Regions from separate parts of the Oceanobacillus alkalisoli genome, predicted to be linked through region 1. Evidence: riboswitches for the same ligand, from Rfam matches in the RefSeq annotation. Region 1 holds a riboswitch; each other region holds the start of a gene.
The links. A riboswitch is a leader RNA that binds a small molecule or an ion and turns the genes downstream of it on or off. The one in region 1 is predicted to bind S-adenosylmethionine.
Positions count from the first base shown of each region.

Region 2: it holds a riboswitch for S-adenosylmethionine, as region 1 does, so the genes downstream of both, L3V42_RS08975 (5-methyltetrahydropteroyltriglutamate--homocysteine S-methyltransferase) here and L3V42_RS03460 (LLM class flavin-dependent oxidoreductase) in region 1, are expected to answer to the same signal.
Region 3: it holds a riboswitch for S-adenosylmethionine, as region 1 does, so the genes downstream of both, L3V42_RS11095 (DUF2292 domain-containing protein) here and L3V42_RS03460 (LLM class flavin-dependent oxidoreductase) in region 1, are expected to answer to the same signal.
Region 4: it holds a riboswitch for S-adenosylmethionine, as region 1 does, so the genes downstream of both, metK (methionine adenosyltransferase) here and L3V42_RS03460 (LLM class flavin-dependent oxidoreductase) in region 1, are expected to answer to the same signal.

Region 1 covers NZ_JAKNRA010000001.1:758,195-766,270, reverse strand. Annotated here, with positions in the region: gene L3V42_RS03465 (cell wall-binding repeat-containing protein) at 1-2,571, shown strand, start outside; SAM riboswitch class I at 2,729-2,835, shown strand; gene L3V42_RS03460 (LLM class flavin-dependent oxidoreductase) at 3,087-4,463, shown strand; gene L3V42_RS03455 (sodium:solute symporter family protein) at 4,512-6,005, shown strand; gene L3V42_RS03450 (cell wall-binding repeat-containing protein) at 6,780-8,076, shown strand, end outside.
Region 2 covers NZ_JAKNRA010000005.1:84,804-92,879, forward strand. Annotated here, with positions in the region: gene L3V42_RS08950 (GNAT family N-acetyltransferase) at 116-748, shown strand; gene L3V42_RS08955 (hypothetical protein) at 812-1,054, opposite strand; gene L3V42_RS08960 (RNA polymerase sigma factor) at 1,051-1,572, opposite strand; gene L3V42_RS08965 (hypothetical protein) at 1,559-1,930, opposite strand; gene L3V42_RS08970 (Msr family ABC-F type ribosomal protection protein) at 2,308-3,771, opposite strand; gene L3V42_RS08975 (5-methyltetrahydropteroyltriglutamate--homocysteine S-methyltransferase) at 4,158-5,264, opposite strand; SAM riboswitch class I at 5,351-5,454, opposite strand; gene L3V42_RS08980 (MDR family MFS transporter) at 5,513-6,982, opposite strand; gene L3V42_RS08985 (hypothetical protein) at 7,430-7,702, opposite strand.
Region 3 covers NZ_JAKNRA010000008.1:33,355-41,430, reverse strand. Annotated here, with positions in the region: gene L3V42_RS11105 (homocysteine S-methyltransferase family protein) at 592-1,641, opposite strand; SAM riboswitch class I at 1,727-1,828, opposite strand; gene L3V42_RS11100 (GNAT family N-acetyltransferase) at 1,971-2,468, shown strand; SAM riboswitch class I at 2,897-3,001, shown strand; gene L3V42_RS11095 (DUF2292 domain-containing protein) at 3,093-3,257, shown strand; gene L3V42_RS11090 (LLM class flavin-dependent oxidoreductase) at 3,403-4,416, shown strand; gene L3V42_RS11085 (GNAT family N-acetyltransferase) at 4,438-4,956, shown strand; gene L3V42_RS11080 (amidohydrolase) at 4,971-6,158, shown strand; gene L3V42_RS11075 (MetQ/NlpA family ABC transporter substrate-binding protein) at 6,205-7,011, shown strand; gene L3V42_RS11070 (methionine ABC transporter ATP-binding protein) at 7,044-8,076, shown strand, end outside; gene L3V42_RS11065 (methionine ABC transporter permease) at 8,065-8,076, shown strand, end outside.
Region 4 covers NZ_JAKNRA010000007.1:146,903-154,978, reverse strand. Annotated here, with positions in the region: partial or broken gene L3V42_RS10855 (DUF1801 domain-containing protein) at 1-184, opposite strand, end outside; gene L3V42_RS10850 (DUF2600 family protein) at 236-709, opposite strand; gene L3V42_RS10845 (gamma carbonic anhydrase) at 813-1,337, shown strand; gene metK (methionine adenosyltransferase) at 1,608-2,807, opposite strand; SAM riboswitch class I at 2,929-3,034, opposite strand; gene pckA (phosphoenolpyruvate carboxykinase (ATP)) at 3,365-4,951, shown strand; gene L3V42_RS10830 (ABC transporter substrate-binding protein) at 5,264-6,247, shown strand; gene L3V42_RS10825 (ABC transporter ATP-binding protein) at 6,259-7,041, shown strand; gene L3V42_RS10820 (ABC transporter permease) at 7,038-7,844, shown strand.

The DNA.
Region 1 (8,076 bases):
TACGGCTTTATGGTGTTAATCTTATTTCTTAATGTTTTCCTGCCAAGCTCTATATTGGCAGCTCAAGCGGAGGATGTTGCAACGGATCAAGTTGGAGAAATTCTAACTTTTGAAGAACTTGAAATTATTGAAGAGGAAGACCAAGCTTCTGCTCAACAAACTGAGCAGGACTATGACGTTATTTTAAATAGTCAGGCTTGGAATTTTGCTGCTTTTGACAACGATGTCTATATTGGACCAGATGCAGTTGTTATTGTTAACGGTTATGGATTCGTACCAGGAGATTTATATGTTTATGGCGCGTTAGATGCTCGCGGAGGATTATCAGTTGGCGGAACACTATATGCCAAAAATGTAAGCTATGGAACAACTGGTGGACCATATTACCATGGAAGCGTTAAATTATCTGGTCCAAACTCTGTTTACTCTGTACATGTTGGTAATCAACCTTATCATGTTCCATTTGTAGTGTTTACGGATGATTTAACAAATGAATCAGGTACGGTAATGATTGAAGGTCAAACACTACCATTCCTTGAAGTATATGTTCAAGGACAAGAAGTTACTTTAGATGACAAAGGATTCTTTACAGTCACATTAAATAATTTCACGTCCAATAGCGTGGAGTTTGAATTGGTCGATATTTTTGGCGGCCAAACATACAAGAGTGTAAGCATTGCTGATGTTTTGCCACCAAATAACGTATCAGATTTTAATGTTGACCAGTACGGGTCAGATTTTATCAATGTAATTTGGGAAGGCGTTAACGATGCTGATCTTTCACACTATAATTTATATGTAAATGATGAGAAAATTGATGAAGTATATACTGGAGAAAATAGCTATACATTCACTAACCTAGAAGCTAATAAAGATTACAATCTTTCTATTTCAGCTGAAGATAATAGTGGAAATAAAAGCGAAAAAAATACTCTTGAAATAATTACGAATGCAGCGATTCCAGTTGTTAATGAAGTGACAGACCAAGATGAAAAAGTAACTGGTACATCAAGTTCAGACGCTGTCATTAAAGTAAGTGCTGCAGGAAAAGAATTAGTAATAGGTCATGCAGACTCAAAAGGTGCATTCAACCTAGCTATATCAAAACAAACTGCGGGAACAGAGTTGACAGTAGTTGCAGCTGGAAAGAATGGAAAGGAAAGTGAAGCTGCGAAGATAACGGTGTCAGACACCACACCACCTACAGCTCCAGAAGTTAATGAAGTAACCGACCAATCAACGGAAATTACCGGTAAAGCAGAAGCTAATGCAACGGTCATTGCAAAAGTAGCAGATGAGGAAATTGGCCAGGCGACAGCAAGCGCGAACGGTAATTTTACAATAAAAATCGCTAAACAAGCTGCTGAAACAGAAATCGTCGTCACCGCGACAGATAAAGCAGGAAATGTTAGCGAGGCAAGTAAAGTTGTTGTAAAAGACGTAACTGCTCCAGAAGCGCCTGCAGTTAACCAACTAATAGACCAATCAACGAAAATCACTGGAACAGCAGAAGCAGCATCTGTCGTAGTTGCAACAGCTAACGATCAGCAGATCGGTCGCGTGACTGCTGAATCTGACGGTACATTCGAAATGCCGATTAAAAAACAAGCTGCAGATACGAAAGTTACCGTAACAGCAAAAGATAAAGCTGGTAACGAAAGTAAAGCAGCAACCATTATCGTGAAAAAACAAGTCGAGCGTATCTCTGGATACATGCGCTACGACACAGCAGTGGAAGCAAGTAAACGAGGCTGGGATAAAGCAGAAACGGTCATTATCGCGCGTGGCGATGATTTTGCAGATGCCCTTGCAGGAGTACCGCTAGCTCATAAACTGGATGCACCCATTCTAATGACACCAGGCAACAAACTATGGGATAACAGTCTCACAGAAATCAAACGCCTTGGTGCGAAGAATGCGATCATCCTTGGTGGAGAAGGTGCGGTAAGTAAAACAGTAGCAAATGAATTAACAAAAGCGGGACTGAAAGTAGAACGAATCGATGGTGATTCTCGTTTCGAAACAGCAGCATTGATCGCTAAGAAAATTGCACCAAATGGAACGAAAAAAGTAGTCGTAGCAAATGGCATGGATTTTCCTGATGCACTTTCCGTCGCATCTTATGCAGCAAAAGAAGGTCTGCCAATTCTTTTAACACTAGATGACCGTGTTGCAAAAGCGACCGAGTCCGCAGTGCAATCACTCGGCGTGAAAGAAACGCTTGTCGTTGGCGGAGAATCGGTAGTTTCTAAAAAGGTAGCACAAGCATTGCCGAAAGCCGAGCGTTTAAGCGGTAAGGACCGTTATGAAACGAATATTGCAATTGCAAAACACTTTGGTGTAGACAGCAAGCATATTTATGTCGCAACTGGTCAGAACTATGCTGATGCATTGACTGGCGGAGTACTTGCAGCGAAAGAGAACAGTGCAATTTTACTCGTCCATCATAGCGTCCCGGCATCTGTTACAGCCTATATGAACAAACAAAAATTCCAGAGTCTCTCCATCTTCGGAGGAACCGGAGCAGTTGACGACTCCATCAAAAATGAGTTAACAAAACGATTGAAGTAAGTATAAGGAATCCCCTGTAGAGCAGACAACCTGCTTTACAGGGGATTTTTTTCCCCATTAACTGGTAGGAAAGACCTTTTCTGAAAATTAACTGTTGACAGACACCCTGCTCATTATGTAGAATGATATTTAATTCTTACTAATCACATATGAATTACCTTTATCAAGAGCCGGGGTAGGAATCTGGTCCGTTGACCCCGCGGCAACCATTACGTTTCGTAATAAGGTGCTAATTCCAGCAAGCAGATGCTTGAAAGATGAGGGGTGAAGCTATCAAACAAACTCTTCCTCATCTTGGGAGAGTTTTTTCATTGCCCTAAATCTGATTAAAAAGATAGGAAAAGTAATATATGGTAGTGAGAAGAATGAATTTCATAATTACCAAAGTCGGCTTTTCCATCACCATATGTAGTTGGGAACGAACCAACTCAATTACATATGGTGATGGTGAAGCATTAAATACGTATTATGAAATTCATTAAGAAAGGTAAGAAAACAAAAAAGGAGTGGCTAAAATGAGCAACAAGAAACAAATTCATTTAAACGGTTTCATTCAAAATTCACCATCCCCACATTCTACTGGACTATGGAAACATGAAAAAGATGAAGGACGGAAGCATAATAGTCTAAACTACTGGGCGGAAACAGCGAAAGTATTGGAACGTGGTAAATTTGATGCTGTATTTATCGCGGATGTGTTAGGAACCTATTCCGTTTATGGAAACAGTCATGATGCAGCAATCCGCCATGCGGTTCAGTTGCCTGCCCATGATCCGTTATTAATTATTTCTGCCATGGCACAAGTAACCGAGCATATTGGCTTTGCACCAACCGTTTCCGCTACATATGCCCAGCCCTATGCATTGGCGCGGCAATTGTCTACATTGGATCATTTAACGGAAGGCCGGATTGCATGGAACGTTGTTACTTCCTATTTGGAAAGTGAAGCGATTAACCTTGGCTTGTCTGGGCGTCTGCCGAAGCGTCAGCGGTATGACCGGGCGGATGAATTTTTAGAAGTCGTTTATAAGCTTTGGGAACATAGCTGGGAAGATGACGCGGTAGTGCATGACAGAGCGAAAGATACGTTTGCAGATCCAGAGAAGGTTCATGCCATCAATCATCACGGGGAGTTTTTCAATGTACCGGGAATTCATTTAACGGAACCATCCCCACAGCGTACACCGGTATTATTCCAAGCTGGTGCTTCCCCAAGGGGGCGGGATTTTGCAGCGAAACATGCGGAAGGCGTCTTTACGAAAGGACATTCTCTTGAAGCGCAGAGGAATTACTCCCAAGACTTACGAAAGCGGGTCGTCGAACAAGGAAGAAATGCAGATAGTGTTCGCATCTTCCCAATGGTTCTGCCGATTGTCGGTTCTACAGAAGAAGAAGCTTACGAGAAATACGAGGATTTGAAGAATCATGTCAGTTATGAAGGAACGGCAGCAATGCTTTCCGGTCATACAGGAATTGATTTCTCGAAATATGACCCGGATCAATATATTGAAGATATTGAAACAGAAGCTGTTCAAGGGAATCTGGACATGTATACGAAGGACCCGAATAAAAAGTGGACATTACGAGAAGCAATCCAAAATCATGGCCTCGGCAATGGAACAGCGAAATTCATTGGGACACCAGAGCAAATTGCAGATCGGATCCAAGAATGGGCAACAGAAGGTGATGTCGACGGATTTAACATCGCACAAAGCTATTCCTTGGAAACGTTCCGTGAGTTTGTCGATCATGTCGTACCGGAATTGCAAAAACGCGGCATCTACCGGAAGGAATACACAGGAAAAACATTACGGGAAAACCTGTTTGATACCGATTCCGCTCGTTTACCTGCGAATCATCCGGCAAAAAGAATTTCTACACTAGTAAAATAATAAACGCGAGAAAAAGTTTTAAAATGCTTTATCGGAAGGAGGAAAATCTTGAACAGTGTAACGGTCTATACATGGGTTGGTTTTCTATTGTTTCTTGGGATTATGTTGGCACTCGGCTTACTCGGAACGAAGCAAACAAAAAGCGTCCGCGACTTTGCGATCGGTGGAGGACTTGGCCCGGTTGTGCTCGGCCTTTCTTTTGCTGCCACCTATTTAAGTGCAGCGACGTTTCTAGGTTATCCCGGCTGGTCCTATGATTGGGGGCTGACCAACCTCTGGTTAGTGATCGCCATGATTGGCGGAGGAGCCATCGGGGTCTTGATGGTTGCAAAACGAATCAGGGCACTAAATAAAACGCAGCAGTCCCTTTCCCTGCCGGATTGGTTAGGCGACTATTATAATAGTGATATTTTACGGGTAGGGACAGGCTTGATTTTACTGTTTAATATCTTCTATATCGCCGCCCAGTTTGTAGCAGGTGCAAGGATTTTCGAATATTTACTCGGGTTGGATTATACAGTCGGACTCATTCTCATTACGGCCGTTGTTGTGCTGTATGTTTTCGGCGGAGGGGCATTAGCAGATATTTATACAGATGCGATCCAAGTCATCTTAATGGCGATTGCAGGAATTATCGTATTCATTTCCGGGATTGTGATTTTCTGGAATGACGGGATTACAGCCACTTTCTCCGGAATAGTAGACAATTTAGCTGCGCAAGATGGCAATTTGGTGAAAGTATTTAACCCCGATTCTGCCCATTTTTATTCGATTGGTGCCGTTATCGGTGCGATTACGATTCAGTGGGCGTTTGCCTCAGCTCCGCATCTATTTAACAAAGTATTGGGCTTGAAAAATGAGAAAGATCTAGGGAAAATGATTCTCACCTACGTCATCACGGCTTCTCTCTGTGTCGTTGTTTTATTCGGTGGACTTTATAGTAGAGTTGCGCTCGGACCAGCAGATATCGTTGCCGACTTAGCCTTAATGGAATATGTCACATGGGCATTCCCGGCTATTATTGTCGCATTCTTCGGAGTGGTGATTCTTGCTGCGGCGATGTCCACGACAGATGGATTATTCGTATCGATTTCCACTGTCTTTGCGAATGATATTTTCCTGAAATTCCTCGTAAAACGCGGAATTGTTCAAGTAGATGATGAAAGGGCGGAAAAGATAGCATTACGGATTAGTAGAATAGCAGTACCAGTTGTCGGGCTGCTCGCATTTCTCATTGTTCTCAAACCACCGATGTATATGGGAGACGTCATGTGGATTGGAATTTCCGGGATTGCAGCTGGAACCCTTGGACCAATTTTATATGCGGTGTATGGAAAACGGAAAGCATCACCCCGGGCAGCAGAAGGTTCCATGATTATCGGTTTACTCGCTTATCTGATTTTATACTTTGGCGGAATCATACCAAGCACGATGACGGCCGGTGCAGTCGCCACGGGTATCGGAATCGTTTCTATGATTCTACTCGCTTTCATTATGAAAGATAAGCAGCAAGTCGCTGAAGATTTAGCAAAAGCAGAATGAAGGGAGAAAGATCCATGTTCGTTAATGAAATGCTATCCGTCTGGCTCTACGGTTCACTTATCATCTATGCCATTATCGGCCTTTCTCTGTGGAAATGGTACTTTAAAAAGTAGCGGAGGGGTTATAGAGAATGAAAGATACTTAAGATGTTTTGATAGATAAGTTTAATGATCGTACTGGTGAGTTTCACTGGCGAAATTGAGCAAGGACAATGAAATTTAGATGTTCATAAGATCTCTCAGCCCGAATGAACTGAAATTCGGTGCATTCGGTTGATTAGAGCGCTTCTATTCACTTGAATGAACCGGAATCCGCTTCATTCGGGCGATTAGAGCACCTCTATTCATCCGAAAGAATCGGAATCTGTTTCACTCGAGCAATTAGCGCCCTTCTATTTACTCGAACAAAAAGGAATCTATCTCGCCCGAGCGATTAGAACCCTCTATCATTCGAAAAAAGTCTTAACATCATGTCCATCACTATAATGAACGATTGCTTTCATTAATTCAGCGGAGGATACTTACTGCTTCAGACCGTGAAATTTGAATTATTTAGCTCCGAACGAACAATCAGCTCCGGAAAGATAAGAGACACCAGCCGTTCATAGCAAGCGGATTATCCCCGGAGCGGTTTTACGATGCAGACTTTCCCTTTTTCTATGAGTATATGCATCTCTTTTTTTGCCAACTTTGTTGCTTTCTTAGTAAATTATCGTTCTATCATATATAATAGAAAAAGAGAAAAATTACCAACTAGAATAGAAAGGAGAACAAAATGAACAACAAATCATCAAAGAGAGTTTCATCTATTTTCATGGCACTCGTTCTAGCGCTAAGCATTTTCCTGCCGGTGCAAACCTTTGCCGCAACTGGTGAAGCTCTATCAGAAGACAAGGAAGCAAATGTTTTAAAAGACATTGTAATCGATGACAACGAGGACTATTATGTGACAAAAGGTAACGAAGAATGGTCGAACACTGTTATCAATACAGACGTTCATATCAGTCCGAACTCCATCCTTACAATTAAAAACAACGTAAAAATTAACGGAGACATTTACGTTTACGGCGGATTACGCAGTGAGGGCGGCCTGTTCGTTAACGGTACGCTTCATGCGAGAAATCTAACGGAAGAAATTAATACTCCAATCTATCAAGGTGAAGTACAACTCGAAGGGACAAATGATATCGACGAGCGTGTCATCGGTAAAGAAGCTTACGATGTTCCTCTCGAAGTATTCAATGAAGATTTAACGAACAAATCACGCAGCGTTACTATTGAAGGAAAGACGTTACCATTCTTAGATATCGCTACCCGCGGTGAAGCAGTCGAATCAGATGACCGGGGAGAATTTACGGTTACGATCGACGACATGGTAACAGATCAGGTTGTATTTGAACTTACGAATAACTTCAAGCAAACGATCACAAAAACAGTAGAAGTTACGGATGTCATTCCACCTGAATCACCAGAGGTAGAGCAGGTGACAGATGAAGCAACCGAAATTACGGGAACAGCAGAACCGGGCACGACCGTATCAGCCGTTATTGCTGGTGAGGAAATTGGTGCTGCAACAGTCGAAGAAGATGGCAGTTTCGTAATTGAGATTGAGGCACAGGAGCATGATACAACGATTACACTGACAGCAACAGACAGAGCGGGCAATATTAGCTACCCTGTCATTGTGAAAGTAGTCGACATTACAGCACCAGCAGCACCACAAGTCAACACAATCTCGGAAAAAACGACAACGATTACAGGAACAGCTGAAGCCGAATCTACCGTTATCGCCAATGCAGGAGATAGCCAGCTTGGTAGAATCACTGTTCCGGAATCAGGTGAATTCGAAATTCCAATTGTAAAACAAGCAGCTGGAACAGAAATTACAGTAACAGCAACAGATAAAGCAGGCAATGTAAGTAAAGCAGCTGTTCTTACGGTAAAACCGGAAGCAGAGCGTCTCTATGGCCATACAAGATATGACACGGCAATCGAAGCAAGTAAACAAGGCTGGGATGAGGCAGACACCGTTATTATCGCTCGCGGTGATGACTTTGCCGACGCGTTAGCTG
Region 2 (8,076 bases), on a different contig from region 1:
TATTTTCAGCAATCGGATTATCTTGTTGAGGCAAACAAGCCATTAACGCTCCATAAAAAAAGTAAAAACCCTTTGCATCGACCTGCATAAATCAGAGAACCAATTGCGGAAGGAGATGAACAGAACAACTCGATATCAAATCAACAAGGCTGGAAGAGACGATTTACGTGTCCGTTATCTTACGGCTCCTTCAGAAAAAGACGTCGAAGAGTTTGCTTCTTTCTTTAACCCATTTGCGGCCGCCAAAGGAATTGAGCTCTGCCGCAATGATAAGGTTGCAGCACTTAAAAAGAATGGAAATCTTGTCATCAGCTATGTTCACCATCAAGATAATCGGATACTGGCCAGCCATCTTTATATCATCGACGGCAATCGTTCGACCATGCTGTACTCTTGTTCAGGGCGTTTCGTCGAAGAAGATATCCCGCCGCTGCATATCGGACGCGCAAACCGTTACTTACACTGGAATGATATATTATTTTTTAAACAAGCCGGTTATCAAGTGTATGACTTCCTGGGCCTGTCAATCAATGAAAAAAATGAAGAAGAGCAAAATATAAATAAGTTCAAAAAAGGATTCGGCGGAAGAGAGGAAACCAATTATCAGAGCTTCGTACCCCAGACAAGGAAAGGAATGCTCATTTTATTTCTCTTACGTTTCAAATGGCGTAATCAATTGGAGCTGGTGAGAAGAAGCGGGGCTTTAGTCGGGAAACAAGAGCATATCTTGCATAAAAAACACACGTAAAATAAAATGGGCACCCTCTAACTAGGTGCCCTATTCCATTATTCACCTTAATGCTTCCTACCTTCAAATCAATAGACTCGGTGCTAAACAAATAAGAAAGATGAGAACCGATGGATACAAGACGACTTTTATGATGGAATCTCCTTTGACACGAAGCACATCCAGCGGGTTCTTTGCCGGCGCATGAATCCAATTGGCAAGACGTTCCCACCTACTCCTTTTTAATGGAATATCTGGTGCTCTCACCTGAAACTCATCCAATTTATTTTTAAGCTCATCCGGAAATTCACTTTTACTCTTACTCATTCGCCCACCTCCAACATTTTCCTTAACTTCTTTAACGAAGCATGCAGACGCGATTTCACTGTACCTAAAGGGATGCCAAGAATCTCGGATATTTCCTTTTGAGTTAAATCATGATAGTAGGTTAATAAAATAACAGCCCGTTGTTCAGCTGGTAATTGTTGTATTGCTGCTTGAACGGTCAGTTTCTCTTCTGTCGAGACGTTATCCCTTTGATTTTGAATATATAAGAAGGGCAATAATTTCTTCATCCGATTCCGTTTATTCAACCGGTTGATCATAAGCTGGTAGGCCATCCGAAATAAATAAGTTTTCATACTCGACTTTTTCTCATCAAAGTGTTCTTGGTATTTAGAATAGCGGATAAATGTATCTTGCACAAGATCAAAGCTCATTTGCTCATCTTGACAATATCTATAGACGAATTGGTAGATGGCAGTTTTATAAGTTACAAAAAGTGTTTCTACCGGGTACGGATCTTGCTTCTCCATATGGGAATTGATTTCCTTATTCGAATTCATCGGACCACCGCTCTTTGATTCCTTTAAAGACATATGCAATTCTCGTGACGAACCAAATAAACGTGATTAGAGAAAACACAAAGGTTTGATGAATAAAAAATTGTATCCAAGGGCTATCGATATTATCACCCCGCAACAAAAATACGAACAGGCCTGTTATACATAAAAATGTATAACTAGCAGCGATAATGATGACATAATCCCATCTCGTCCACTGGAAATAAATATCGGATTTCTTAAAGTCAATATTCCCCAATCTGTTTCGGACGACCTTTTTATTCATTGTAGCTATGATTATAACGAAAATCGCCCCTAAAATTGCAGCCACAACACTGCTTATTAACCAGCCTAACGCCATCGATTATCAAACTCCTTTTTCATCCTTTACTTTCTTATACAATAATTAGGATGAAAAGGTTCGATTATTCTTTAATTTTATTAAATGTTTTCCTTGTAATTATGACTTGGACTTGGTGGGCGGCGAAACTATGAGACACATCCGGCTATAAAACCATGAAAGTGGCTCACAGATGAGTTTTATGAGACACGTCCGGCTATAAATCCATGAAAGTGGCTCACAGATGAGTTCTATGAGACACAAGCGGCTATAAATCCATGAAAATGCCTCATAAATGAGCTCTACGAGACACAAACGGTTATAACACCATGGAAAGTGGCTCATAGAAGAGATCTATCGGACAAAAGCGGGATTTGAGTAACATAACTTTAAAGCTCTTATATTGTTAAATTTAACTTCTTACCTTCCAAACGATACTCACAATCCGCCACATGTTGAACAAAGGTCCGGTCATGCGACACAAGAAGAACGGTTCCCTCGTAACCTTTTAAAAACCGCTCCAACGCTTCAATACAAAACACATCCAGAAAGTTCGTCGGCTCATCCAAAATCAATAGATTATACCTGCCTAAAAACAACTGACAGAGCACTAAACGAGTTGCTTCTCCCCCACTCAAATCTCTGATGTTTTTCTTCAAGTCATTACCTGTAAAATTCATAGCATGCAGAACGGAACGGATTTTACTATCTGCGTGATCGCTATGATCTTTCATATAATCGATGACGGTTGCATCTTTCGTAAATTTATAGTCCAGCTGCTCATAAACTCCGAATACAGCTTTCGGAGAGATGGTCAGCCCCTCGCCTTGGTTCATTATATGGCGGAGTAAGGTTGTTTTTCCAGAACCGTTCTTTCCCGTGATTGCAATCGTCTTACCAAGCGGGAATTGAAAGCTCGCTTCTTCAAGTAATGTCTTTCCCCCTGCCTGCAGCTTCAAGCGATCTGCCATGATTGGGAATTTATTATGAAGCTCAAGTGCTTTCGTTTGGTGGAAACGGATGATTTGTTCTTCTTTTGGCGCTTCGATTTCATCCAGTTGTTCGACCCTTTTTTCCAGTGCTTTTGCTGCTCGCTCGACGGATTTTTGGCTTGTGCCTTTTGATTTCGTCTCAAACATTCGATTCGCCTTTGCTTTTGTTTCCTTTTTAGACGTTCGGCTGCTGGCTTCGGTTATCTTCTCTGCCTTCTTCATCTTTTCCTCGGCCGCTTTCAAGAGGCGTGATTTCTCTTTTAGATACTTTTCACGTTCTTCCGCTTGCTGACTTCTTTCCTGTTCTTTTTGCGCGGTATAGTTCGAGTAATTTCCTGTATACTCTTTTACACGACCGTCCTCCACTTCCCAAATCTTGTTCACTAGCTTGTCAAGCACATAACGGTCATGACTTACAAGCACAAGGGCACCATAGTAGTACGTTAATTCATCAATAAAAAACTGAGTTCCGTCTGCATCAAGATGTGTCGTCGGCTCATCCAGCAGTAAGCCTTCGTGATAATCGGAAAAAATTTGTGCCAGCTTCAATCTTGTCTGCTCCCCGCCGCTGAAGTGATCAATTGAAGTCTCCGGAATCGCTAATTTCCCGATCAATTCATAATCAACTTCACTTTGCTCCGGTTCCGACAATTGGTCAAAATAGGCAAAGTCTGCATGACGATGCACCTTGCCACGTGCTGGCTGAATCATTCCAGCAAGCAACTTCAATAACGTACTCTTTCCTGCACCATTTTTCCCGACGATTCCAATCCGATCAAACTGGTGGATTGCTAAACGTTCAATTTCTACTATCGTTTGGTCAAAATAAGTTAACGCTATATTTTCTAATTCAAAACATATTTTTTCCATCTTTGCTACCTCCCGAAATTGTTCTATTTCGTATCGATAGCTAGGATCGATACGAGCTCAAGTTTAGTGCGAGCTCGTATTAAAAGAATAATAACATTTGCATATAATTTTCCTCCTGTACTCCATCTTTCAGTAAAAAACGCACAAAAAAAGAAGGCAGAATAAGCCGCCTTCCTCTTGATAACAAATAACATATAAAAATGAAGATTAATGAAAAGGACAGACTAATCCCATTTACTCTGCTTAAATAAGCAAAGTCTTTGAACGTATTTAGTTACCGGTTCAAAGTTTGGAATCGTAGTCTCATTTTCATTCATTCTCCTTGACATTTAAGATTTATAGTTCCTATAATACATATTTCTATTAGAAAAATCAAATTCCCTTTATTAATCTTCCCAGATTTCCTTGGATAACTCAACGATAAAACGTAATTTCTCCCACTGCTGCTCTTCCGTTAATTTATTCCCGTGGTGGGTTGATGAGAACCCGCATTGGGGACTTAAACAAATCTGCTCCTTTGGAATATATTGTGTTGCTTCCTTAATCCGTGCTTTCAGCTCTTCCTTATCTTCAAGTTCACCTGATTTCGAAGTAACCAAGCCAAGCACCACTTGCGGCCCACCTTTAGGGATATGAGCGAGTGCTTTGAAATCCCCGGAACGCTCGTCATCATATTCCAGGAAGAATCCGTCCACTTTTTCTTTTGCAAGCAAGGTTGGTGCGATTAAATCATAACTACCACCGAACATGTATGTAGACTGGTAATTCCCACGGCATAAGTGCGTTGTAACGGTTAAATCCGCCGGTTTTTCATCTAACACTCCATTAATTACGCGGAGAGCTAAGTCAATGTATTGTTCTCTCGAGTAGCCTTCTTCTGGGAATTCCTTTTCCGGAGAAGAAAGCCCCGCAATATATACGTCATCCAATTGCAAGTAGCGGACTCCCGCATCGTAAAACGCTTGAATCGCATCCCGGTACGCTTGAATAACATCTTTTGCATAATCTTCAATATCAGAGTAAACCGTCTCATCGATCATACCAGGGTGGAACAACTGATTCGGGCTCGGAATTGTTTGTTTTGCGACTGCACGCCCATCGACGATTTGATTAAACACTTTAAAGTCCTCGATAAACGGATGGTTCGGGTTGAATGACACTTTTCCATTATTCCGAATCGTGTACTTTTCCGTTTCTACCCCTTTAAATTTATAACCATGCTCAGGAACATAACCTTCCACGCCATTTAAATGCTCAAGGAAATCAGTGTGCCAGAATCTGCGACGGAATTCTCCATCCGTTACAACCTCTAAACCAACTTCAATCTGCTTATCAACAATTCCGGTAATTTCCTCCGTTTCAATCGCATATAATTCCTCTGCTGAAATCTTGTTATTTTGAAAATCTGCCCTTGCTTGTTTAATCCGTTCTGGTCTTAATAAACTTCCAACATGATCTGCTCTGAATGGCGCTTTCGTAAGTGTTGTCATCATACTGCCCCTTTTCGTTATATTTTTTAACTAAATAAGAAAATCCCCTTCTTTAAAATAAGAAGAGGATTCTAGTATCGTGTCTACTCTTCTTATCTTCAAGCTTATAATGCTACTGGAATTAGCACAGTACATATAAATGTCTGTTGCTGAAGCTTCACAGGGCCAGTCCCTCCACTTCTCTCGATAAGAAAATTTGCTTATTAAGTTATTAGCTATACTCTACATAGCTTTTAGATAATTGTCAACCTTTATTTAATATTCGTTTCCTCAATCGGACGTGCCCGGTAAACAATAAAGGACAAGACGACAGCAACAAGCGTAATGATAAAGATAATAAAGTAGACATGTTCTACCGCAACAACCATCGCTTGACTTAGCGATTGGGCTGACGTTGGGTCCGCAACTCCTGCCAGATAACTTGCCTGTCTGGAGTTCAGAATACTAATAAATACGGAGACTCCAATTGCACCGCTTAATGGCTGCAGCGTAGACATAACAGCCGTACCGTGTGGATATAACCGCTTCGGCAGCTGGTTTAATCCATTCGTTTCAGCTGGCATCATCGTTGCAGATACGCTAAGCATAATGAGCATAAATCCAACGATTATTACCCAAGGCGGCGTATCAGCTGTCATTCGGCTGAACATAAACATCGTCCCGGCAAGCACAATTGTCGCAGGTATCATCATCACCCGAGGACCAACTTTATCGAATAAAGCGCCCATAAATGGGCTCATAATCCCGTTTAAAATACTTCCCGGGAGCAGCAGCATTCCAGCCATTGCTGGTGCAAGAGCCATTGGTCCCTGCATGAACACCGGTAAGATAAGTTCTGAGGCAAACATCGTCATCACAATAATAATGAACATGATTACTGCATGCGTGAACATCGGCAATTTGAACACGCGCAAGTCCATCAACGGTTCTTCCAGCTTAAATTGTCTGATGGCAAAGAGAATGATTCCAATCACCCCAATGATAATTGCAGTTAAAACATCACGTGTTAAAAACCCTGCCTCACTCTCTCCAACCGAGCTGAATCCGTATATTGTTGCACCAAAACCTACCGTTGAAAAGACAATGGAGAGCCAATCGATCTTCGGTTTCGTCACTTCCGATACATTCACCAAATATTTCAAGGCAAAAAGAATCGAAAATACAGCAAATGGGAGGACAGAGATAAATAAAAATCTCCAACCCAAGTAATCAACGATAACTCCCGAAAGTGTTGGTCCGATTGCAGGTGCAAACATAATAACTAACCCAACAATTCCCATGATTTTCCCTCTTTTATGTGGAGGATACACAAGTAAAAAGACGTTGAATATAATCGGCATCAACATTCCAGTACCGACCGCCTGAATCAACCGGCCAGTAAGCAAGACGGAAAATGTCGGCGCGATTGCCGCTATCGTTGTACCAATTGTAAAGACCGTCATCGTCCCAATGAAAAGCTGCCTTGTCGTAAACCATTGCATAAATAATGGAGATACTGGTATAACAATCCCCATCATTAACATAAATCCTGTTGCGACCCACTGTACAGTCGGTAGCGTAATACCGAACTCTGCCATTAACGTCGTGAGCGCAATATTCAACAGTGTCTCATTCAATATCGCGAAAAATGCTCCGATGATCAACGCTGCCATAAGCGGCAATGTTTTGACATTCGGATCTTCTGATAGAAATTCATAATTTTTTTCTTTTGATTTGCTCATTATTTTTACCTCTAATTTTATTTTAATGTATCGTATATCTATGTTTTTCAGTTACTTTTTCACATCAAAAGAATAATAAAATCTGCAAAAAAATTCCTCCTTCAATCGTTTGTTCAAAATAAAAAATCACAAGCAGCTGCCTGTGGTTGAAAGTAAGGGATACATCTTAAATACATGGGGGCCACTAAAACTAAAAAGGAAAGACAGAACAAAGCCGCCTTTCCACCAATGCATCGAATTATCCGTAGGGTTCATTATAAAGTATATAACTATTCCATAACTTGATATAAAATTATGAATAAAGGACAGACGTATCCCAATTACTCCGCAGCACAAACAGAGTCTTTGACCATATTCAATTATTGGTTCAAAGTTAGGAATTGTTGTCTCATTTTTTCAGTAATGCTCCTTCTTCTTGTAAAAATCATTCTTATTATAATCGGTCATTCAGAATGTGTCAAGGTACATTTCCTGCACTTTCTCAAGGTCATCGACAAGTAGGTTCATTTCTTCCTGGCTCAATCGGATAGGCAGTTGATCATACAACGTAATGACGTGGTCTTCTGTATCTTTTTGGTGGTTTTTCAGATAATGATAAAGCCTTTCTAACTGTTTTTCATTTATCGTTGTTTGTGTCGTTAGATGTTTTATTTTTTGTATAGAAAACTCATTCGCATTGCCGTCAAATTCTCCTGATATAATCTTTCCTGACAGGAACATATCATCACCTCAGAGTCATTTGATCAAGCTAGTATTAATAATAGCTTAACCAAAGGTTTCGATTGTTATTAACTCAACCCCCAACACCTGATAATAAAAAAGAGAATTAGTAATTGCTTTCATTCAGCGTGAGTGTTTTGTTTTAGGATCCGCAGTCCAGACACCCCTCGCTTTCTAGAGCAGCTGATGAGTTTCCTCGGAAGAAGTTCGTCATTCAGGGATGGTGCGCAATTTTTAGTTAGCGTGCAAGGCTGTCCGGGGGCGGTGCGCAATTTTCGGTTAGCGTGCGAGGCTGTCCGGGGACGGTGCGCAATTTTCGGTTAGCGTGCGAAGCTGTCCAGGGGCGGTGCGCAATTTTCGGTTAGCGTGCGAGG
Region 3 (8,076 bases), on a different contig from region 1:
TTTCATGCAGGCGCCCATCAAAGATCCGAATTCTTTCGAAAAAAGGGTTCGGATCTCCTACAATTTATTTCCAATATATATTTATCCTAATAAATACCATCCGCTTTCCTTATTTTACTACCTGAATCAGTAAAAACATTCTATTATATTAAGCCTAGATGTTCTCGAAAAGTATGGCCTTTATATTCGGTTCTGTAAATACCCCTTTTTTGCATTGCTAGAACAACTAGTTCAATAAAATCTTCTAAACTACCAGGATTTGGAATTAAAAATTTTTATTTAAGTTGATCTGAATCGGTTGAGTCATAGAATTTATTAAATGGGCAATGGATAATGTAGATGGAATTACCAAAGAAAGAGTTAGCGTGGCCACAGCGATTGAGCTAGATTAAGAAAAATTGAAGAGAGCTCACCCTATCGATTTGTGCTGGCAGCAGCAAATGTATTTTAGCAGGGTGAGCTTTTTTTGTTTAAAGACGATTAAATGAATAGAGAAGTCTTAATCGCTCGTATGCACTATATTCTATTTCATTCGAATAAATTAGATGTTCAGTTTCTCTTCTGGGTACTTATTTAAAATCAGCTATGCTCTTATGCCTTTGTACGATATTCTGTGTTGTGCTTTTTAAGTGTTTCATCATTACCAAATAAGAAGTGTTTCTCCATGTTAGGAGAGAACTTTGAATTCACGGTTTCAACCCCGACAGCCTCTGCAACTTCTCTAAGCATTGCAGGTGAAGCCCCGCAGCATAGGCCGATATAATTTATCCCAATATCTTTTGCTTCTTTTGCCCACTCGGCTAATTCGAAACGGTTATGGTAAAGCGGATCAAGTGCAGTCGGGAAAGTTGTTTCCGTCGGCAATGTGCAGCTACATCCAGCATCAGGCAAATTAAAGAATGTTGGATTTTCTTCTGTCGTACGGTATGGAATTGGCAGAGCGCCCACATAGCCATCTACATTTTTTCGGATGTCCACTAAGTATGAATGCATTGTATCCGGTCCGCGGAAACAGTTCAGACCAACAACTAATGCACCTTCCTGAGAAAGAATCTTACATGATTCATCTGCAGTATATCCATCCCTTAGAATATTCTCTCCAAATAAGGCTAGCGTAATGACTGCAGGTATACCTTGTTTTTGAATTTCTTCCAAGGCAATTAATGCCTCTTCATGATAATAAAATGTTTCACCAACAATGTAGTCAACGCCTTCTTCCTTACACCATTTCACCATTTCTGCAAACATACTTCTCACTTGTTCTTTAGAAGCTGGGTCATTTGGGTCAAAAATATTTGTATTTGAAATATTTCCTGCAACAAGTGCCTCCTCAGTTGGATGTTCTTTGGCTACTTCTTTCGCCAAACGAATGGCACTCCGGTTTAGTGGCTCTAATAAATCTTCTTTACCAATAATGCGAAGTTTTTCTCGGTGACCATTATACGTAAATGCTAAGATTACATCGGACCCGGCATTCATAAAATCTCTATAGGTCTGTTTAAGTGCTTCTGGGTTTTCTAGTGCAACTTCAGGCACAAATGACCCTGCTTGTAAATAGCCCCTCCGCTCCAATTCAAATAAATATCCTTCTCCGACAATAACTGTTCCATCTTTCAACCTTTGTTCTAAAGTACGTTTCATTACTTCTCCTCCTTATTTTTTAAAATAAAATATTAAAAAACCCCTTCTTAAGTAAGAAGAGGTTTAATTACAATTTCGGTTTCTCTTCTTATCTTCAAGCGTAACGCTACTGGAATTGGCACAGTGCTTCAAAAAGTCTGTTGCCGAGGTATCAAAGGGCCAGTCCCTCCACCTCTCTAGATAAGAGAATTACATATTTAATTTTGGTAATTTTTACTCTACATAGATTCCGTGTAAAAGTCAAGGGGGATTTAGGAAATATTTTAAAATTAAAATTGTATTTTGTAATAAGATTGATTACAACAAAATAGAGTAAGGGGAGAAAACGATTGATCATTAGGGGAGTTAAATCACCAGATGCAGAAAAGTTAGCTTATCTTATAAAAGAGGTTGGAAATAGTGCAAAGTACATGCTTTGGGAAGCTGATGAAAGAAGGATTCAAGCAGATAACCAATTAGAGATGATTGAAAGTATGCAAGCCAGTGAAAATTCTACAATACTTGTAGCGGAAATGGATGAAGATTTAGTGGGTTATCTTTTCGCCATAGGTGGAAAAGCCCGAAGAAATAAGCATTCTGTTTATATTGTAATCGGCATATTGCAAGGCAAAAGAGAGCAAGGAATTGGAACGAAATTATTTAAAAAGTTGGACCATTGGGCTAAGCAGCATCATATTCACCGATTAGAGTTAACCGTTGCGACGAAGAATGAAGCCGGATTATCGCTGTATAAGAAGGCTGAATTTGAAATGGAAGGGACAAAAAGACACTCTTTACTCATAGATGATGAATTTGTGGTTGAATATAATATGGCGAAATTATTATAGGCAAGTTCAGGTTTTACTTACTTGAATGAATTTCATAATTACCAAAGTCGGCTTTCCCATCACCGTATGTAGTTGGGAACGAACCAACTCAACTACATATGGTGATGGTGAAGCATTAAATACGTATTATGAAATTCATTAACCTAGAATAAATTTTGTGTAAGATTTCTGTTCATGTTAATGAAAATAAATTACCACTTATATCATAATATATTGTCATAAGTGCTAGTGTTTCTTAGGATAGGTAGCATTAACTTACAACGGATAACTAATAAAGTTCGAATTTCGGTTATGTTTAAAGTATGCTTGACATTGTAAATCCTGAGTGTTACTATAGGAAATATCAGAATAAAAGTAATCTTTTTATAGTGAGTATCGTTTGTTATGTAAAGATCTATAACGTATTCGAATACAATTAAATAAATATTTTCTTATCCAGAGAGGTGGAGGGACTGGCCCTTTGATGCCTCGGCAACAGACTTTTTGAAGCACTGTGCCAATTCCAGCAAGCCGATGTGCTTGGTAGATAAGAAGGGTGATAAGTATAATTAAAACCTCTTCTTATTTGAAAAGAAGGGGTTTTTTAGTTTTAAATTAAAAAATACTCTGGAAAGGGGGGATTATGTGGCAAATGTTAATGATAAAAAAATCGCAGACATCGTAACTGAATTAAAAAAATTAAAATATGGAAACTTAATTATAACCGTTCATGATGATGAGATTACCCAAATAGAAACAACAGAGAAAAAACGTTACCAGCCACAAGGTAAAAAACAGCGAACTTCATGAAGTGAGATATCATTCAGTGGAGCTATTACAGAACGTTAATGAGTGATAAATATGCCGATTAGACAACTAAAGGCAGCCTTCTAATCTACTAGAATAGAAAGCTGTCTTTTTTTAATTAAAAAGTAACAAAAAATGGGGGAAATTAATGAGCTATCAACTTGGAATTCTTGATCAAAGTCCAGTATTTGAAGGAAAGACGGCCACCGATGCATTACAAGACACGATTCAATTGGTGAAAGAGGCAGAAGCATGGGGCTATTCTCGGTTCTGGGTGGCAGAGCATCATCATATGGAGCAAGTAGCTGGTTCATCACCAGAAGTATTAATCTCACATTTGTTGGCACATACAAGTTCAATCCAAATAGGATCAGGTGGAGTGATGTTACAACATTATAGTCCATATAAAGTTGCGGAGAACTTTAATCTGTTAGCAAGCCTTGCTCCTGGAAGAGTAGATCTTGGAATTGGAAAAGCACCTGGAGGATTACCATTATCTACAAGAGCTTTACAACATGGAAATTTAAAGAATGGAAATGACTTTAATGAACGCTTAACCTTTTTAAGGGATTTAATTGACGATTCCATCAAAAATAGTCACCCACTTGCAGGTATTCAGGCTTTACCAAAGCCAGAAAAGAAGCCAGAAATTTATTTGCTTGGAGGAAGTACCGTTAGTGCAACTTTTGCAGCGGATTTAGGGGTTAACTTTGTTTTTGCAGGCTTCTTAAATAGTGATGAGGAATTGCTTCAAGAAACAGTTCGAACCTATAAGGATAATTTTAATGAGGGAAAATGTATTGTCGCTTTAGCAGTCTTAGCAGCACCTACACAACAAGAAGCTGAGGAATTAGCAAAAGACCATAAATTATATATCTTACATCTGCATGATGGGAGGACATTAACCGTTCAATCAAAAGAGCAAGTGCAGGCATATAAAAGTCAGGCAGAAGGCCCATTTGAAGTAGAAGAAAAGGCGGCAGATATTATTGCTGGTACGAAAGAATTTGTGAATGGTGAATTGAACCGACTTCATGAAACGTACAAAATAGACGAATTTATTCTACACACTCCGCTGCGGAAAAAAGAAGAACGTCTACGTTCCTTCCAACTACTAAGTCCATTCCAATTAACGAAGAAGGTTGAATCCACAATATATTAAATAAATTAATTGGGGGTAACGATGGGTAAATTAATAAGCAATCCAATTATAGTAAGTGAGTTGTTTATAGACGAAGCTGAGATTCTTCGTCAAGTTTTAAGCGAAAGTTATCAACAGTATGAGCGTTATTATTCGCCGCAAGGATGGAAGGATTATTCAAGGAAAATTGTCTCATCCGTTGACAGTCCAAATGTAGATAAAATATTGGTAGCCAAACGGAATCAGGAAATTATAGGTAGCTTGCAACTATTTAAGTCATCGGAAAAGGCATATGGAAAGCCGGAACTTGAAATTCAAGCACCAATCATTCGATTATTAGCAGTTCTTCCTCGTGCTAGAGGTTATGGTGTTGGAAAAGCATTATTAGCAACTGCCATCAATGAAGTCAAAACTTCTGGGCAATCTAATATGTATTTGCATACAACTGAGTTTATGGATGGAGCGATCCAACTTTATAAGGGGTTCGGTTTTAGAAGAGATGAGTCAAAGGATTTTGTGAGAGAAGATATTTTATGTAAATGCTATAGACTAGATGTTTAGAGGGGGATAATTGTATGATTCAATCTGATTTACAGGAATATTTAATTTCAATTAGGCGTTATTTACATCAGTACCCTGAGTTATCACTCCAAGAATTTGAAACAACGAAATTTATTCAAAAGCAATTACAGGATACTGGGATTCATGTGAGGAAAACAAGCTTAAAAACCGGAGTATTCGCACAATTACAAGGTAAAAGCCCGGGACCGACAATTGCGCTTCGGGCAGATATCGATGCACTGCCGATTGAGGAACAGACGGGCTTATCTTACGCTTCAAAAGTTAAAGGTGTGATGCATGCTTGTGGCCATGATTTCCACACCGCCGCATTAATCGGAGCAGCTTATCTATTAAAAAAAAATCAAAATAAGCTGAAAGGAAATATTAGATTCATTTTTCAGCCAGCTGAAGAGATAGGTGGTGGAGCAGAGCAGGTGATTGATGACGGGCAACTTGAAGGAGTGGAGGCAATTATTGGGCTTCATAATAAGCCTGAGTTACCAGTTGGAACAATTGGTTTAAAAGCAGGACCGGTGATGGCCTCTGTCGATCGCTTTCGGATTACAGTTAAGGGGAAAGGAAGTCATGCCGCCATTCCGCAGAATGGTAAAGATCCAATCCTTGCATCTTCACAGATGGTTACGGCGCTTCATTCCATTGTAAGCAGAAATATATCCCCATTAGAAAGTGCTGTTGTCAGCGTCACTAGAATAACAGGCGGAACTACGTGGAACGTCATTCCGGGTGAGGTGACTTTGGAAGGAACGACACGAACGTTTAATGATAGAATTCGCGAAGAAATTAAAGGAAGTGTACAAACTATTGTAGAAAATACAGTCCGTGCATATTCGGGAGAGGCTATTATTGATTGGTTTCCCGGACCGCCCCCAGTGATAAATGACACAGAAACAATAGAAACTATCTACCAAGCTGCACAACAACAAGGCTTAAACACGGTAGATCCAGAACCGACAATGGGGGGAGAAGATTTCGCCTTTTATCAGCAACAAATTCCTGGTGCTTTTGTTTTCTTTGGAACGAATGGAAATGAAGATTGGCATCACCCTGCTTTTACAATTGATGAATCATCATTAATTAAGGCTTCTTACTTTTTGTATGAAAGTGCGCTGTCTTTACTACAAGGATTCCAGTTGAAACAAGATAAAAAAAGAGAATTAAATAATGAACCTGAATGGAAATAAGTGATTATTCTCATTTAAAAAGCGGTTAGGAGTGAACAAAATGAAGATCAAAAATACTATTCTTTTAGTACTAATAATGATTGTAGTATTTGCAGTTGTAGGTTGCGGAACAGAAGCTACTACAGAGAATGAGCAAGTTACGTTAAAGATTGGCGCTTCATCTGTACCTCATGCGGAAATATTGGAATTTATTGCACCAGATTTGGAAGAAGACGGTATCGATTTAGAAATAGTGATTACTACAGATGGCATTCAAACAAATCAGCAGACAGCAGATGGGGATTTGGATGTGAACTTCTTTCAGCACACTCCGTATTTGGAGCAAGTTAACGAAGATAGTGGATTGGATTTAGTAGTCGTGGAAGGGATTCACATTGAACCGTTTGGCATCTACTCAAAGGAAATTAATTCAATTGATGAATTATCCGAGGGAGCACAAATCGCCATACCGAATAATCCTTCAAATTTCTCAAGGGCACTCGAATTATTTGCAGATAATGGAATTATTGAATTAGATGAAACGAAATCAGGTGACTTCTTACTAGAAGATATAACAGAGAATAGTAAAAATCTAGAATTTGTTCCAGTCGATCCACCACTCTTAGTTCATTCACTGGATGATGTGGAAGCTGCAGCAATTAATACAAACTATGCGCTTGAAGCTGATTTTAACCCATTAGAAGATTCATTGATCATTGAAGGAGCCGACTCACCATATGTGAATGTGCTTGTGTCTAGGCCAGACAACAAGGATAGTGAACCGGTTCAAAAGCTTATAGATGCGTTGACAACGGAGAAAGTTAGAGGGTTCATCCTTGAAAATTACGGAGAAGCAGTCGTTCCAGCATTTTAATGTAAATCAGAGGAAGAAAAGGAGGGGTTATATTGATAGAATTCCACCAGACTTCGAAGGTGTTTGAAAGTAATGGGAATAAAGTAGAAGCATTAAAAGATATAAATTTAACGATTAAAAAAGGAGATATATTTGGGGTAATAGGTTTCAGTGGAGCTGGTAAAAGTACACTCTTACGTACCGTTAACTTATTAGAGTATCCGACATCAGGTGAAGTGATTGTTGAGGGAAGGAATTTAGCAAACCTATCCCAGCATGAAATACGTGAGGCGAAGAAGGATATCGGGATGATTTTCCAGCATTTTAATCTAGTCCATTCTAAGACTGTTTTCCATAACGTAGCAATGCCTTTATTGTTAAGTGGATATAATAAGAAAGCAGTAGAAAATCGTGTATATGAAATCCTTCGTTTTGTTGGTATAGAAGAGAAGGCTGAAAATTATCCAGAACAGCTGTCAGGCGGGCAAAAGCAGCGTGTTGGAATCGCTCGTGCGCTTGTTACAAATCCTTCTATATTACTGTGTGATGAGCCTACGTCGGCACTAGATCCAGAAACGACAAAATCGATACTAAATTTATTAAAACAAGTAAATGAAGAATATAAAATCACAATATTAATTATTACACATGAGATGGAAGTGATTAAACAAATTTGCAATCGAGTTGCTGTCATGGAAGATGGCCAAATTATTGAATCAGGAAATGTCTATGATATTTTTGCCCATCCGAAGACGGATACAACACGTAAATTCGTCAAATCAGTTGTTCGGGATGAAGTTCCCATAAGTGTCTATCGATTGTTGAAAGAAAATAGTCACTTTAGTCGTATTTTTAAAATTGAATTTTTTGGAATTAACTCGGGACAACCGATCATTTCAAAAACGGCAAAAGTTTATCCTGTGGAAATCAATGTTTTGTTTGGCAATATTACAGAATTGCAAGGCATTCCTTTTGGTAATTTAATTGTAGAGTTAATTGGTGATGAGTATGAAATTAAGCGGGCAATTGAATTTATTATGAAGCAAAACGTAAAAGTAAAGGAGGTTTTTGAAGATGGAAGTGAGC
Region 4 (8,076 bases), on a different contig from region 1:
GTATTTATAATGGTAAGAACCGGAACCAATAATACTTGGCCCCCCACATTTTCGCTTCCCCTCCAGTTACGTTGGAGAAAATATCCAGTAATTTATAAGCGTCTTCCCGCCGCTTCGGATGATCTACCGACTCGATAAATTCCAAGACATCTCGATCATTTTCTTTCATTTTTAATTCATACATCTATTCACACTCCCTTTAACTTGTAAGTTTATTAAAAAAGAGTTCTAAACACTATCCTCGGATTTGTTCATAGTTTTCGATATTTGCTAATGCCGACTGGCATGTGCGCACTAATGCTTCAAGATAGCCTCCATCAGCCTGCTCCTCGCAGTAAGTATAATAATTTCGTAAACCCACACCAGGACGCAGTGCATCCTTCATCGCTTCATGTAGCATACGAAAATCTTTCAGATCAAAAGACGTGCTGCGGTCACAAAGATTATCCAAGTAATCACTGATCGTCTGGTAGGCTATGATAAAGCGAACATCCTTCTCGCACTTCTCACCTGCAAGCAATGCAAAAACAGCACCACCTTGGCAATGGAATTTTTTTGAAGCGATACTTGAAAGGGCTTGAGTCCGAAGTTCTTCATCTGGAATCATTGCCGCCTTCTCTTCCCACCATTTAAGTTCTTTCTCAACGATAGGGAATAACGTGTTATAAACCTCACGTATTAACCCAGTCGCAGTATTTGGTACGTGCATTCCTTATTCCTCCACATCATTTCATTGTTTTCGCGTCCATTTGTTATACTATCATTATTATCAACATTGCTCTTAAAAAATATAAGGGAATAGGAGTGTTCGTATGATTGATCATTATCAAGGGGTGTATCCAAAGATTCATGATTCCGTCTTCGTAGCAAAAAACGCTGTTATAAATGGAGATGTTACGATCGACGAAGAGTCGAGCATTTGGTTTCATGTCGTCATCCGGGGAGACGTTGCACCGACAAGAATCGGCAAACGTGTCAGCATCCAAGACTTGACTGTTCTCCATCAAAGTCCAGATAATACGCTTATTATTGAAGATGATGTAACGGTTGGCCACCAAGTCACCTTACATTCTGCCATCATTAAAAAAAATGCTTTAATCGGTATGGGAGCAATTATCCTGGACGGAGCAGAAATCGGAGAGAATGCATTTGTAGCGGCGGGAAGTCTAGTTCCACCCGGAAAGAAAGTTCCACCAAACACTTTATATATGGGAAACCCTGCAAAATATGCAAGAGATCTTACAGAAGCAGACTATCAAGAAATGGAACGAGTAAGAAAATCCTACGTGGAGAAAGGTCAATACTATAAAGAACATACGGATTTAGGTGAAAAATAAAGTGATACTAACATGAAGTGAGGTCACTGAATGTTAGTTGAACAGAATCAGGGATTTACGGACTGTTTCATCCCCCACCTTCACATTTTGGACTTTCCTCATGTTTAGAGGTAGGGGGATTACAGAACGTTAATGCGTGATAAATTTTTTTATACAAAAAGAGCTATCCCGATTTAACGGAATAGCTCTTTTTTCACTCCATATAAAAATGGAGTGATTAACTAAAGTTGCTAGTACTAGACAAGTCCGGCGCAAGCGCCTTTGTGCTTTTTATTTTGCACAGACTATTCCTTGCAGTTCCTCTACCTTATCCAGCTTCTCCCACGGGAAAATAATATCGGTTCTGCCAAAGTGCCCGTATGCTGCTGTGTTTTTGTAAATCGGGTTGCGTAAATCAAGCATTTGGATTAAGCCAGCAGGTCGCAGGTCAAAAAGCTTGCGCACAGCTTCCACTAATACTTCTTCCGGATATTCGCTCGTTCCAAACGTATCGATTGTGATGGACACAGGCTCTGCAACCCCAATCGCATAGGCAAGCTGTACTTCACATTTTCCAGCAAGGTCGGCCGCTACGATGTTTTTCGCTACATAACGAGCTGCATACGCACCGGAACGGTCCACCTTTGTCGGGTCCTTCCCGCTGAATGCTCCCCCACCATGGCGTGCGTAACCTCCGTACGTGTCCACAATAATCTTCCGGCCCGTTAATCCGACATCCCCTTGGGGACCGCCTAGCACAAAACGGCCAGATGGATTAATGAAATATTTTGTGTCTTCATCCAGAAGCGCTTCCGGTATAACCGGTTTAATCACATGCTCGCGAATATCAGAATCAATCTGCTCATTTGTAACTTCTTCATGATGCTGCGTAGAAACAACAATTGTATCCACACGAACCGGTCGATTGTATTCATCATATTCAACAGTAACTTGCGTTTTCCCGTCTGGGCGCAAATAATCCAATACCCGATTTTTACGTACATCTGCAAGGCGTCTTGCAAGCTTATGGGAAAGACTGATCGGAAGCGGCATATATTCCTCTGTTTCTTTCGTTGCATAACCGAATACTAATCCCTGATCTCCTGCACCGATTGCTTCCATCTCTTCTTCCATTTTTCCTTCTCGTGCTTCAAGTGCCTTATCAACTCCGCCAGCAATATCGGATGATTGCTCATCAATCGCAGTAATGACCGCACAAGTTTCATAGTCAAATCCATATTTTGCACGAGTATACCCGATATCCTTCACTGTTTGACGAACGATTTGCGGAATGTCGACATACGTTGTTGTTGAGATTTCCCCTGCGACAAGTACCATTCCTGTCGTAACGACTGTCTCACATGCTACACGAGCATCTGGATCTTCTTTTAAAATGTCATCCAATATCGCATCCGATATTTGATCCGACATTTTATCCGGATGCCCTTCTGTTACAGATTCTGAAGTAAATAAACGACGATTTGCAGCCATATGGCTTGTTCTCTCCTTTGTAATATGTAACGGAACCCAATCTTCATTCGTTCCATTATTCAAAGCATGAAAATAAAAATCCCTTCCTGCAATCATGAGGAAAGGATTCAATAGCCTTTCACTCTTATTGTTCAAGGAATATTCCTTGCAACAGATTAGCACCTTTCACAAATTGTGAGGTTGCTGGGCTTCACCGGGTCTGTCCCTCCACCAGCTCTGAATAAGAATTGAAATTATTATAACCTTATTTAAAAAGGATTCGTTACTTAATAATCGATTACTGCAAAATAGCGTATCATATTTCATTATTTTTTACCAGTTTTATTTCCATACCGCTTATTCTTTGTTACAATCAAATAAACAGCAACATATTGCAATCGCTTTCCAACAAAAAGAATAACACACTGTAACAGATACCCGGTATTTCTTTAAAATATTTTTTAATTAGTATGGACTATTCATTTTAATGTGTTATACTAATGTCAGATTTAAGATAAGTGATAAGGAAGTTTGCAGTCTTCCTTCAACAAAACCTTCTAAAAGGCGGGAGAATAAGAATGAAAATGGTGGAGAAATCATTGACAAATCAACTATTGGAAAACGGGAATTTAAAGCGAAACTATTCAGTGGCTCGTCTGGTGGAAAGCGTGTTAGACCGGAATGAAGGTGTTCTAACTTCAACAGGGGCAGTAACTGCAACTACAGGTAAATATACAGGCCGTTCACCAAAAGACAAATTTATTGTAAAAGACGAGATTACGGAAGATACGGTAGATTGGGGTGCTGTGAACCGGCCAATCGATGAAGCTTCCTTCGATAAGTTACACGAAAAGGTAGTTAATTACTTAATGGATAAGGAAGAATTATTCCAGTTCCAAGGCTTTGCCGGAGCCGATGAAAAATATCGATTGCCAATTCAAGTGATTAATGAATTTGCCTGGCACAATCTTTTTGCCCGGCAACTATTTATAACACCTACAGAAGAAGAGCTAGAAACACATCAGGCAGAGTTTACTGTTATTTCCGCTCCGCATTTTAAAGCAGATCCCAAAATAGATGGTACGAATTCCGAGACATTCATCATCATCTCTTTCAAAAAGCGTGTTATATTAATTGGCGGTACAGAGTATGCTGGTGAAATTAAGAAGTCGATCTTCTCTGTCATGAACTACCTGCTGCCACAGCAAGATATTCTATCGATGCACTGCTCAGCAAACGTCGGTCAAGAAGGGGATGTCGCCTTGTTCTTCGGCCTTTCAGGAACTGGAAAAACAACACTTTCCGCTGATCCATACCGCAGGCTGATTGGCGATGATGAGCACGGCTGGAGTCCAAATGGTGTCTTTAATATTGAAGGCGGCTGCTACGCTAAATGTGTGAACCTTTCCGAAGAGAAAGAGCCACAAATTTATAATGCGATTCGTTTCGGTTCTGTCCTTGAGAACGTTGTAATCGATAACGTAACAAGTGAACCGGATTATGATGACACGAGTCTGACAGAGAACACTCGGGCAGCTTATCCGGTGGATAATATTGATAACATCATCACTCCAAGTGTTGCTGGACATCCGAATACAATTATTTTCTTAACAGCTGACGCATCTGGAACATTGCCGCCGATCAGTAAGCTTACGAAAGAACAGGCAATGTATCATTTCTTAAGCGGTTATACAAGTAAGCTTGCAGGAACAGAGCGAGGCGTGACAGAACCGGAAGCAACCTTTTCCGCTTGTTTCGGCTCCCCATTCCTGCCGCTTGCACCAGCGAAGTATGCGGATATGCTTGGCCAAAAAATTGATCAGTATAATTCCAACGTATTCCTCGTAAATACAGGCTGGACTGGTGGTTCATACGGTGTTGGAAATCGGATGAAGCTATCCTATACACGTGCAATGATCCATGCCGCACTAGAAGGTGAATTAAACCATATCGAAACAATAACCGATGCTGTATTCGGCTTACAGATTCCTGTACACGTAGCAGGTGTACCTGATGAAGTACTTATCCCAAAAAATACATGGGAGGACAAAGCAGCTTACGAGCAAGAGGCGAAAGCACTTGCTAAAAAATTCCATGAGAATTTTGCGAAGTTCGAAAACGTGAGTGATGCAATCAAAAAAGCAGGTCCCGTGTATAAAGGGTAACAATGTATCCTCATCCCAAAAGGATAAATATAAAAGTGAAACTTCACTCAGTGGGAATTCTTTACAATCCCACTGCGTGTTAGTCCATGTTTCTTCCCACCTAACCTTCCTCGAAAGACCTGAAGTTTTGATGTGGGAGTTTGGACGGTTACACCAGAATAAATTTCATTAATAGTTACTTTGCTGAACTTCCGATTTTTAATAAAAATCGGATGTTTTTTTATTCTTCTACCCATTGTCTTCTGCACAATTCCACCGCGCAGGCATAGAATGTAGTTGACTACCTACTATCATGCGAAAGGGTCGGACAATATGAAAATAATAATAAAAGGTTTACTTTTGCTCGGCTTCCTGTTTTTCATTACTGCCTGCCAATCAGAAACAGTAAAAATTAATCTTGCTGAGGTTACACGTTCCCTTTTTTACGCACCTCAATATGTAGCACTGGAACAAGGTTTTTTTGAAGAAGAAGGATTGGATGTTGAACTGCAAACGACTTGGGGTGGGGATACGACGATGACTGCTCTTTTATCCGGTGGTGCCGATATTGCCCTAGTCGGGTCGGAAACATCAATCTATGTCTATGCACAAGACTCTCGTGACTATGCCGTAAACTTCGCCCAGCTCACACAAACAGACGGGACGTTCCTTGTTGCAAAAGAAGCTTATCCGGATTTCAGCTGGGATGATATGAAAGGGAAAGAATTTCTTGGCCAGCGTGTTGGTGGTATGCCACAGATGGTTGGAGAATTTGTATTGAAAAAGCATGACATTGATCCGCACAATGATCTCATCTTGGATCAAAGTATTGATTACGCCAATATTCCGAGCGCTTTCCAGTCTGGCAACTATGAATTCGTGCAATTATTCGAACCAACGGCAAGTGTCTTTGAACAAGAAGGCCAAGGACATATTATTACATCATTCGGTGAAGAATCCGGCAAGGTCCCATATACCGTCTTTATGACACAAGAAAGCTTCCTGGAAGAAAATGAAGACACCGTGAAGAAGTTTACTCGAGCAATTTATCGCGCTCAGCAATGGGTGGAAGAAAACGATGCCGAAACGATTGCTGAAGTGATTGCCCCTTATTTTGAAGATACCGACCAAGACATTCTCGCCTCATCGATTGAACGCTATAAAAATCAGGATTCTTTCGCAAATGATCCATATTTAGATGAAGAAGAATGGGAGAATTTAAAAACGATTATGGATGAAGCTGGTGAACTCCCAATTGATGCTCCCCATGAAGAGTTGGTAAATACAGATATTGCAGAAGAAGTGATAAATGAATAGGAGGGATATTTATGACGATTTTAAAACTTGCCGGTATCAGCCATCATTATTTTTCCAAAAATGGTTACACGAAAGCACTGGAAGATATTAGCTTTTCGTTAGAACGAGGAGAATTCATTTCCATCCTTGGACCAAGTGGCTGCGGTAAGTCAACGATCCTCTCCATTATCGCCCGGTTACTTCAGCATACCTCTGGAGATATCTTTATTCACGAGGTTCCAATCAAAGAAAGCAAAGAAGAAATCGGCTATATGCTGCAGCAAGATTATCTATTTCCTTGGAAAACGGTTTTACAGAATGTGTTACTTGGACCAAAAATTCAAAAACGCGAAGACGAAGCGATAGAGGATCGGGCAAATGTTTTGCTTCAAGAGGTTGGACTATCGAACGTAAAAAACCAATACCCGACTGAATTATCCGGGGGCATGAGACAACGTGCTGCACTCGTTCGAACACTGATGAACAATCCAGAAATATTCCTGCTGGATGAACCGTTCTCCTCCCTTGACTTTCAGACAAAATTGAAATTGGAAGATCTTGTTGCAACAATTCTTAATCAATATGAGAAAACAACGATTCTTGTAACCCACGACATTGGAGAAGCGATTGCAATGAGTGACCGAATCATCATGATGGAGGCAAACCCCGGCAGAATCGTAAAAATTTATGATGTGCCAACGGAATTACGGGCAGAATCTCCCATAGTTGCACGAAAGCATGATGCATTTCAACCAATATTCGATACGATTTGGCAAGAGTTAGAGAAAAAAGAAAAATCAGGTGAAGGAATATGAAACCTCTAAAAGATGAACAATTATACGAAGCGTATCAAAAAGGACTGAAAAAAGAGAGAAAAATTGTCTTAACCTGGCAAGTAGGTATTGCCGTTATTTTTTTCCTCTGTTGGGAAATTAGCAGCCGCCTGTACATTATCGATCCGTTATTATTCAGTTCCCCCTCCAAGATTTTTGATTTAATTCTAACACGAATTGCGAACGGCAGTCTATTTGTCCATGTATCGGTTACATTATTTGAAACATTGCTCGGCTTTCTCATCGGGACTATTGGCGGTGTGTTAATCGCCACTTCATTATGGTACTCTAACCGATTTGCAAATATTATGGACCCATATTTAGTCATTTTTAATGCGATGCCGAAAGTTGCTCTTGGACCAATCCTTATTGTTGCCCTTGGTCCCGGGTATTTATCGATTATCGCAATGGGGTTTATTATATCAGTTATTGTCACAACCTTAGTCGTCTACCGGGCATTTCTAGAAGTTGATCGGAATTACACAATGGTACTGCGCAGTTTTGGGGCAAATCAATCACAGATCTTCAAAGAAGCAATTTTCCCCGCGTCACTGCCAGTGATGATTTCTACGCTGAAAGTGAATGTCGGTTTATCCTGGGTGGGTGTTATTGTTGGAGAGTATCTTGTTTCCAAGCAAGGGCTCGGATATTTAATTATTTATGGTTTCCAAGTGTTTGACTTTTCATTAGTAATGGCGAGTCTTGTTATCATCGCGATCCTAGCAGCATTAATGTATAAAGGAGTAGAAAAGCTTGAGGCCTGGCTGATGAAGCATACAAAATAAGACTGGGACATAATTTCTTAGCATGGATATAAATCCGAATTAATCATAATAAAGAGCATCGACACCGCTCCGGGAATATACTTCGCTTTCCGCAGGCGGCTGGTGATCCTCCTCACGGGCAAGCCTGCTACGGGGGCTCACCGATGCCTTTCTTCCTGCAGAAGTCTCCGTATATTCCCGGAGCTGGTTAGCAGTTTTGTTCGGATTTAATTCATATCAGAATCGTTATTTC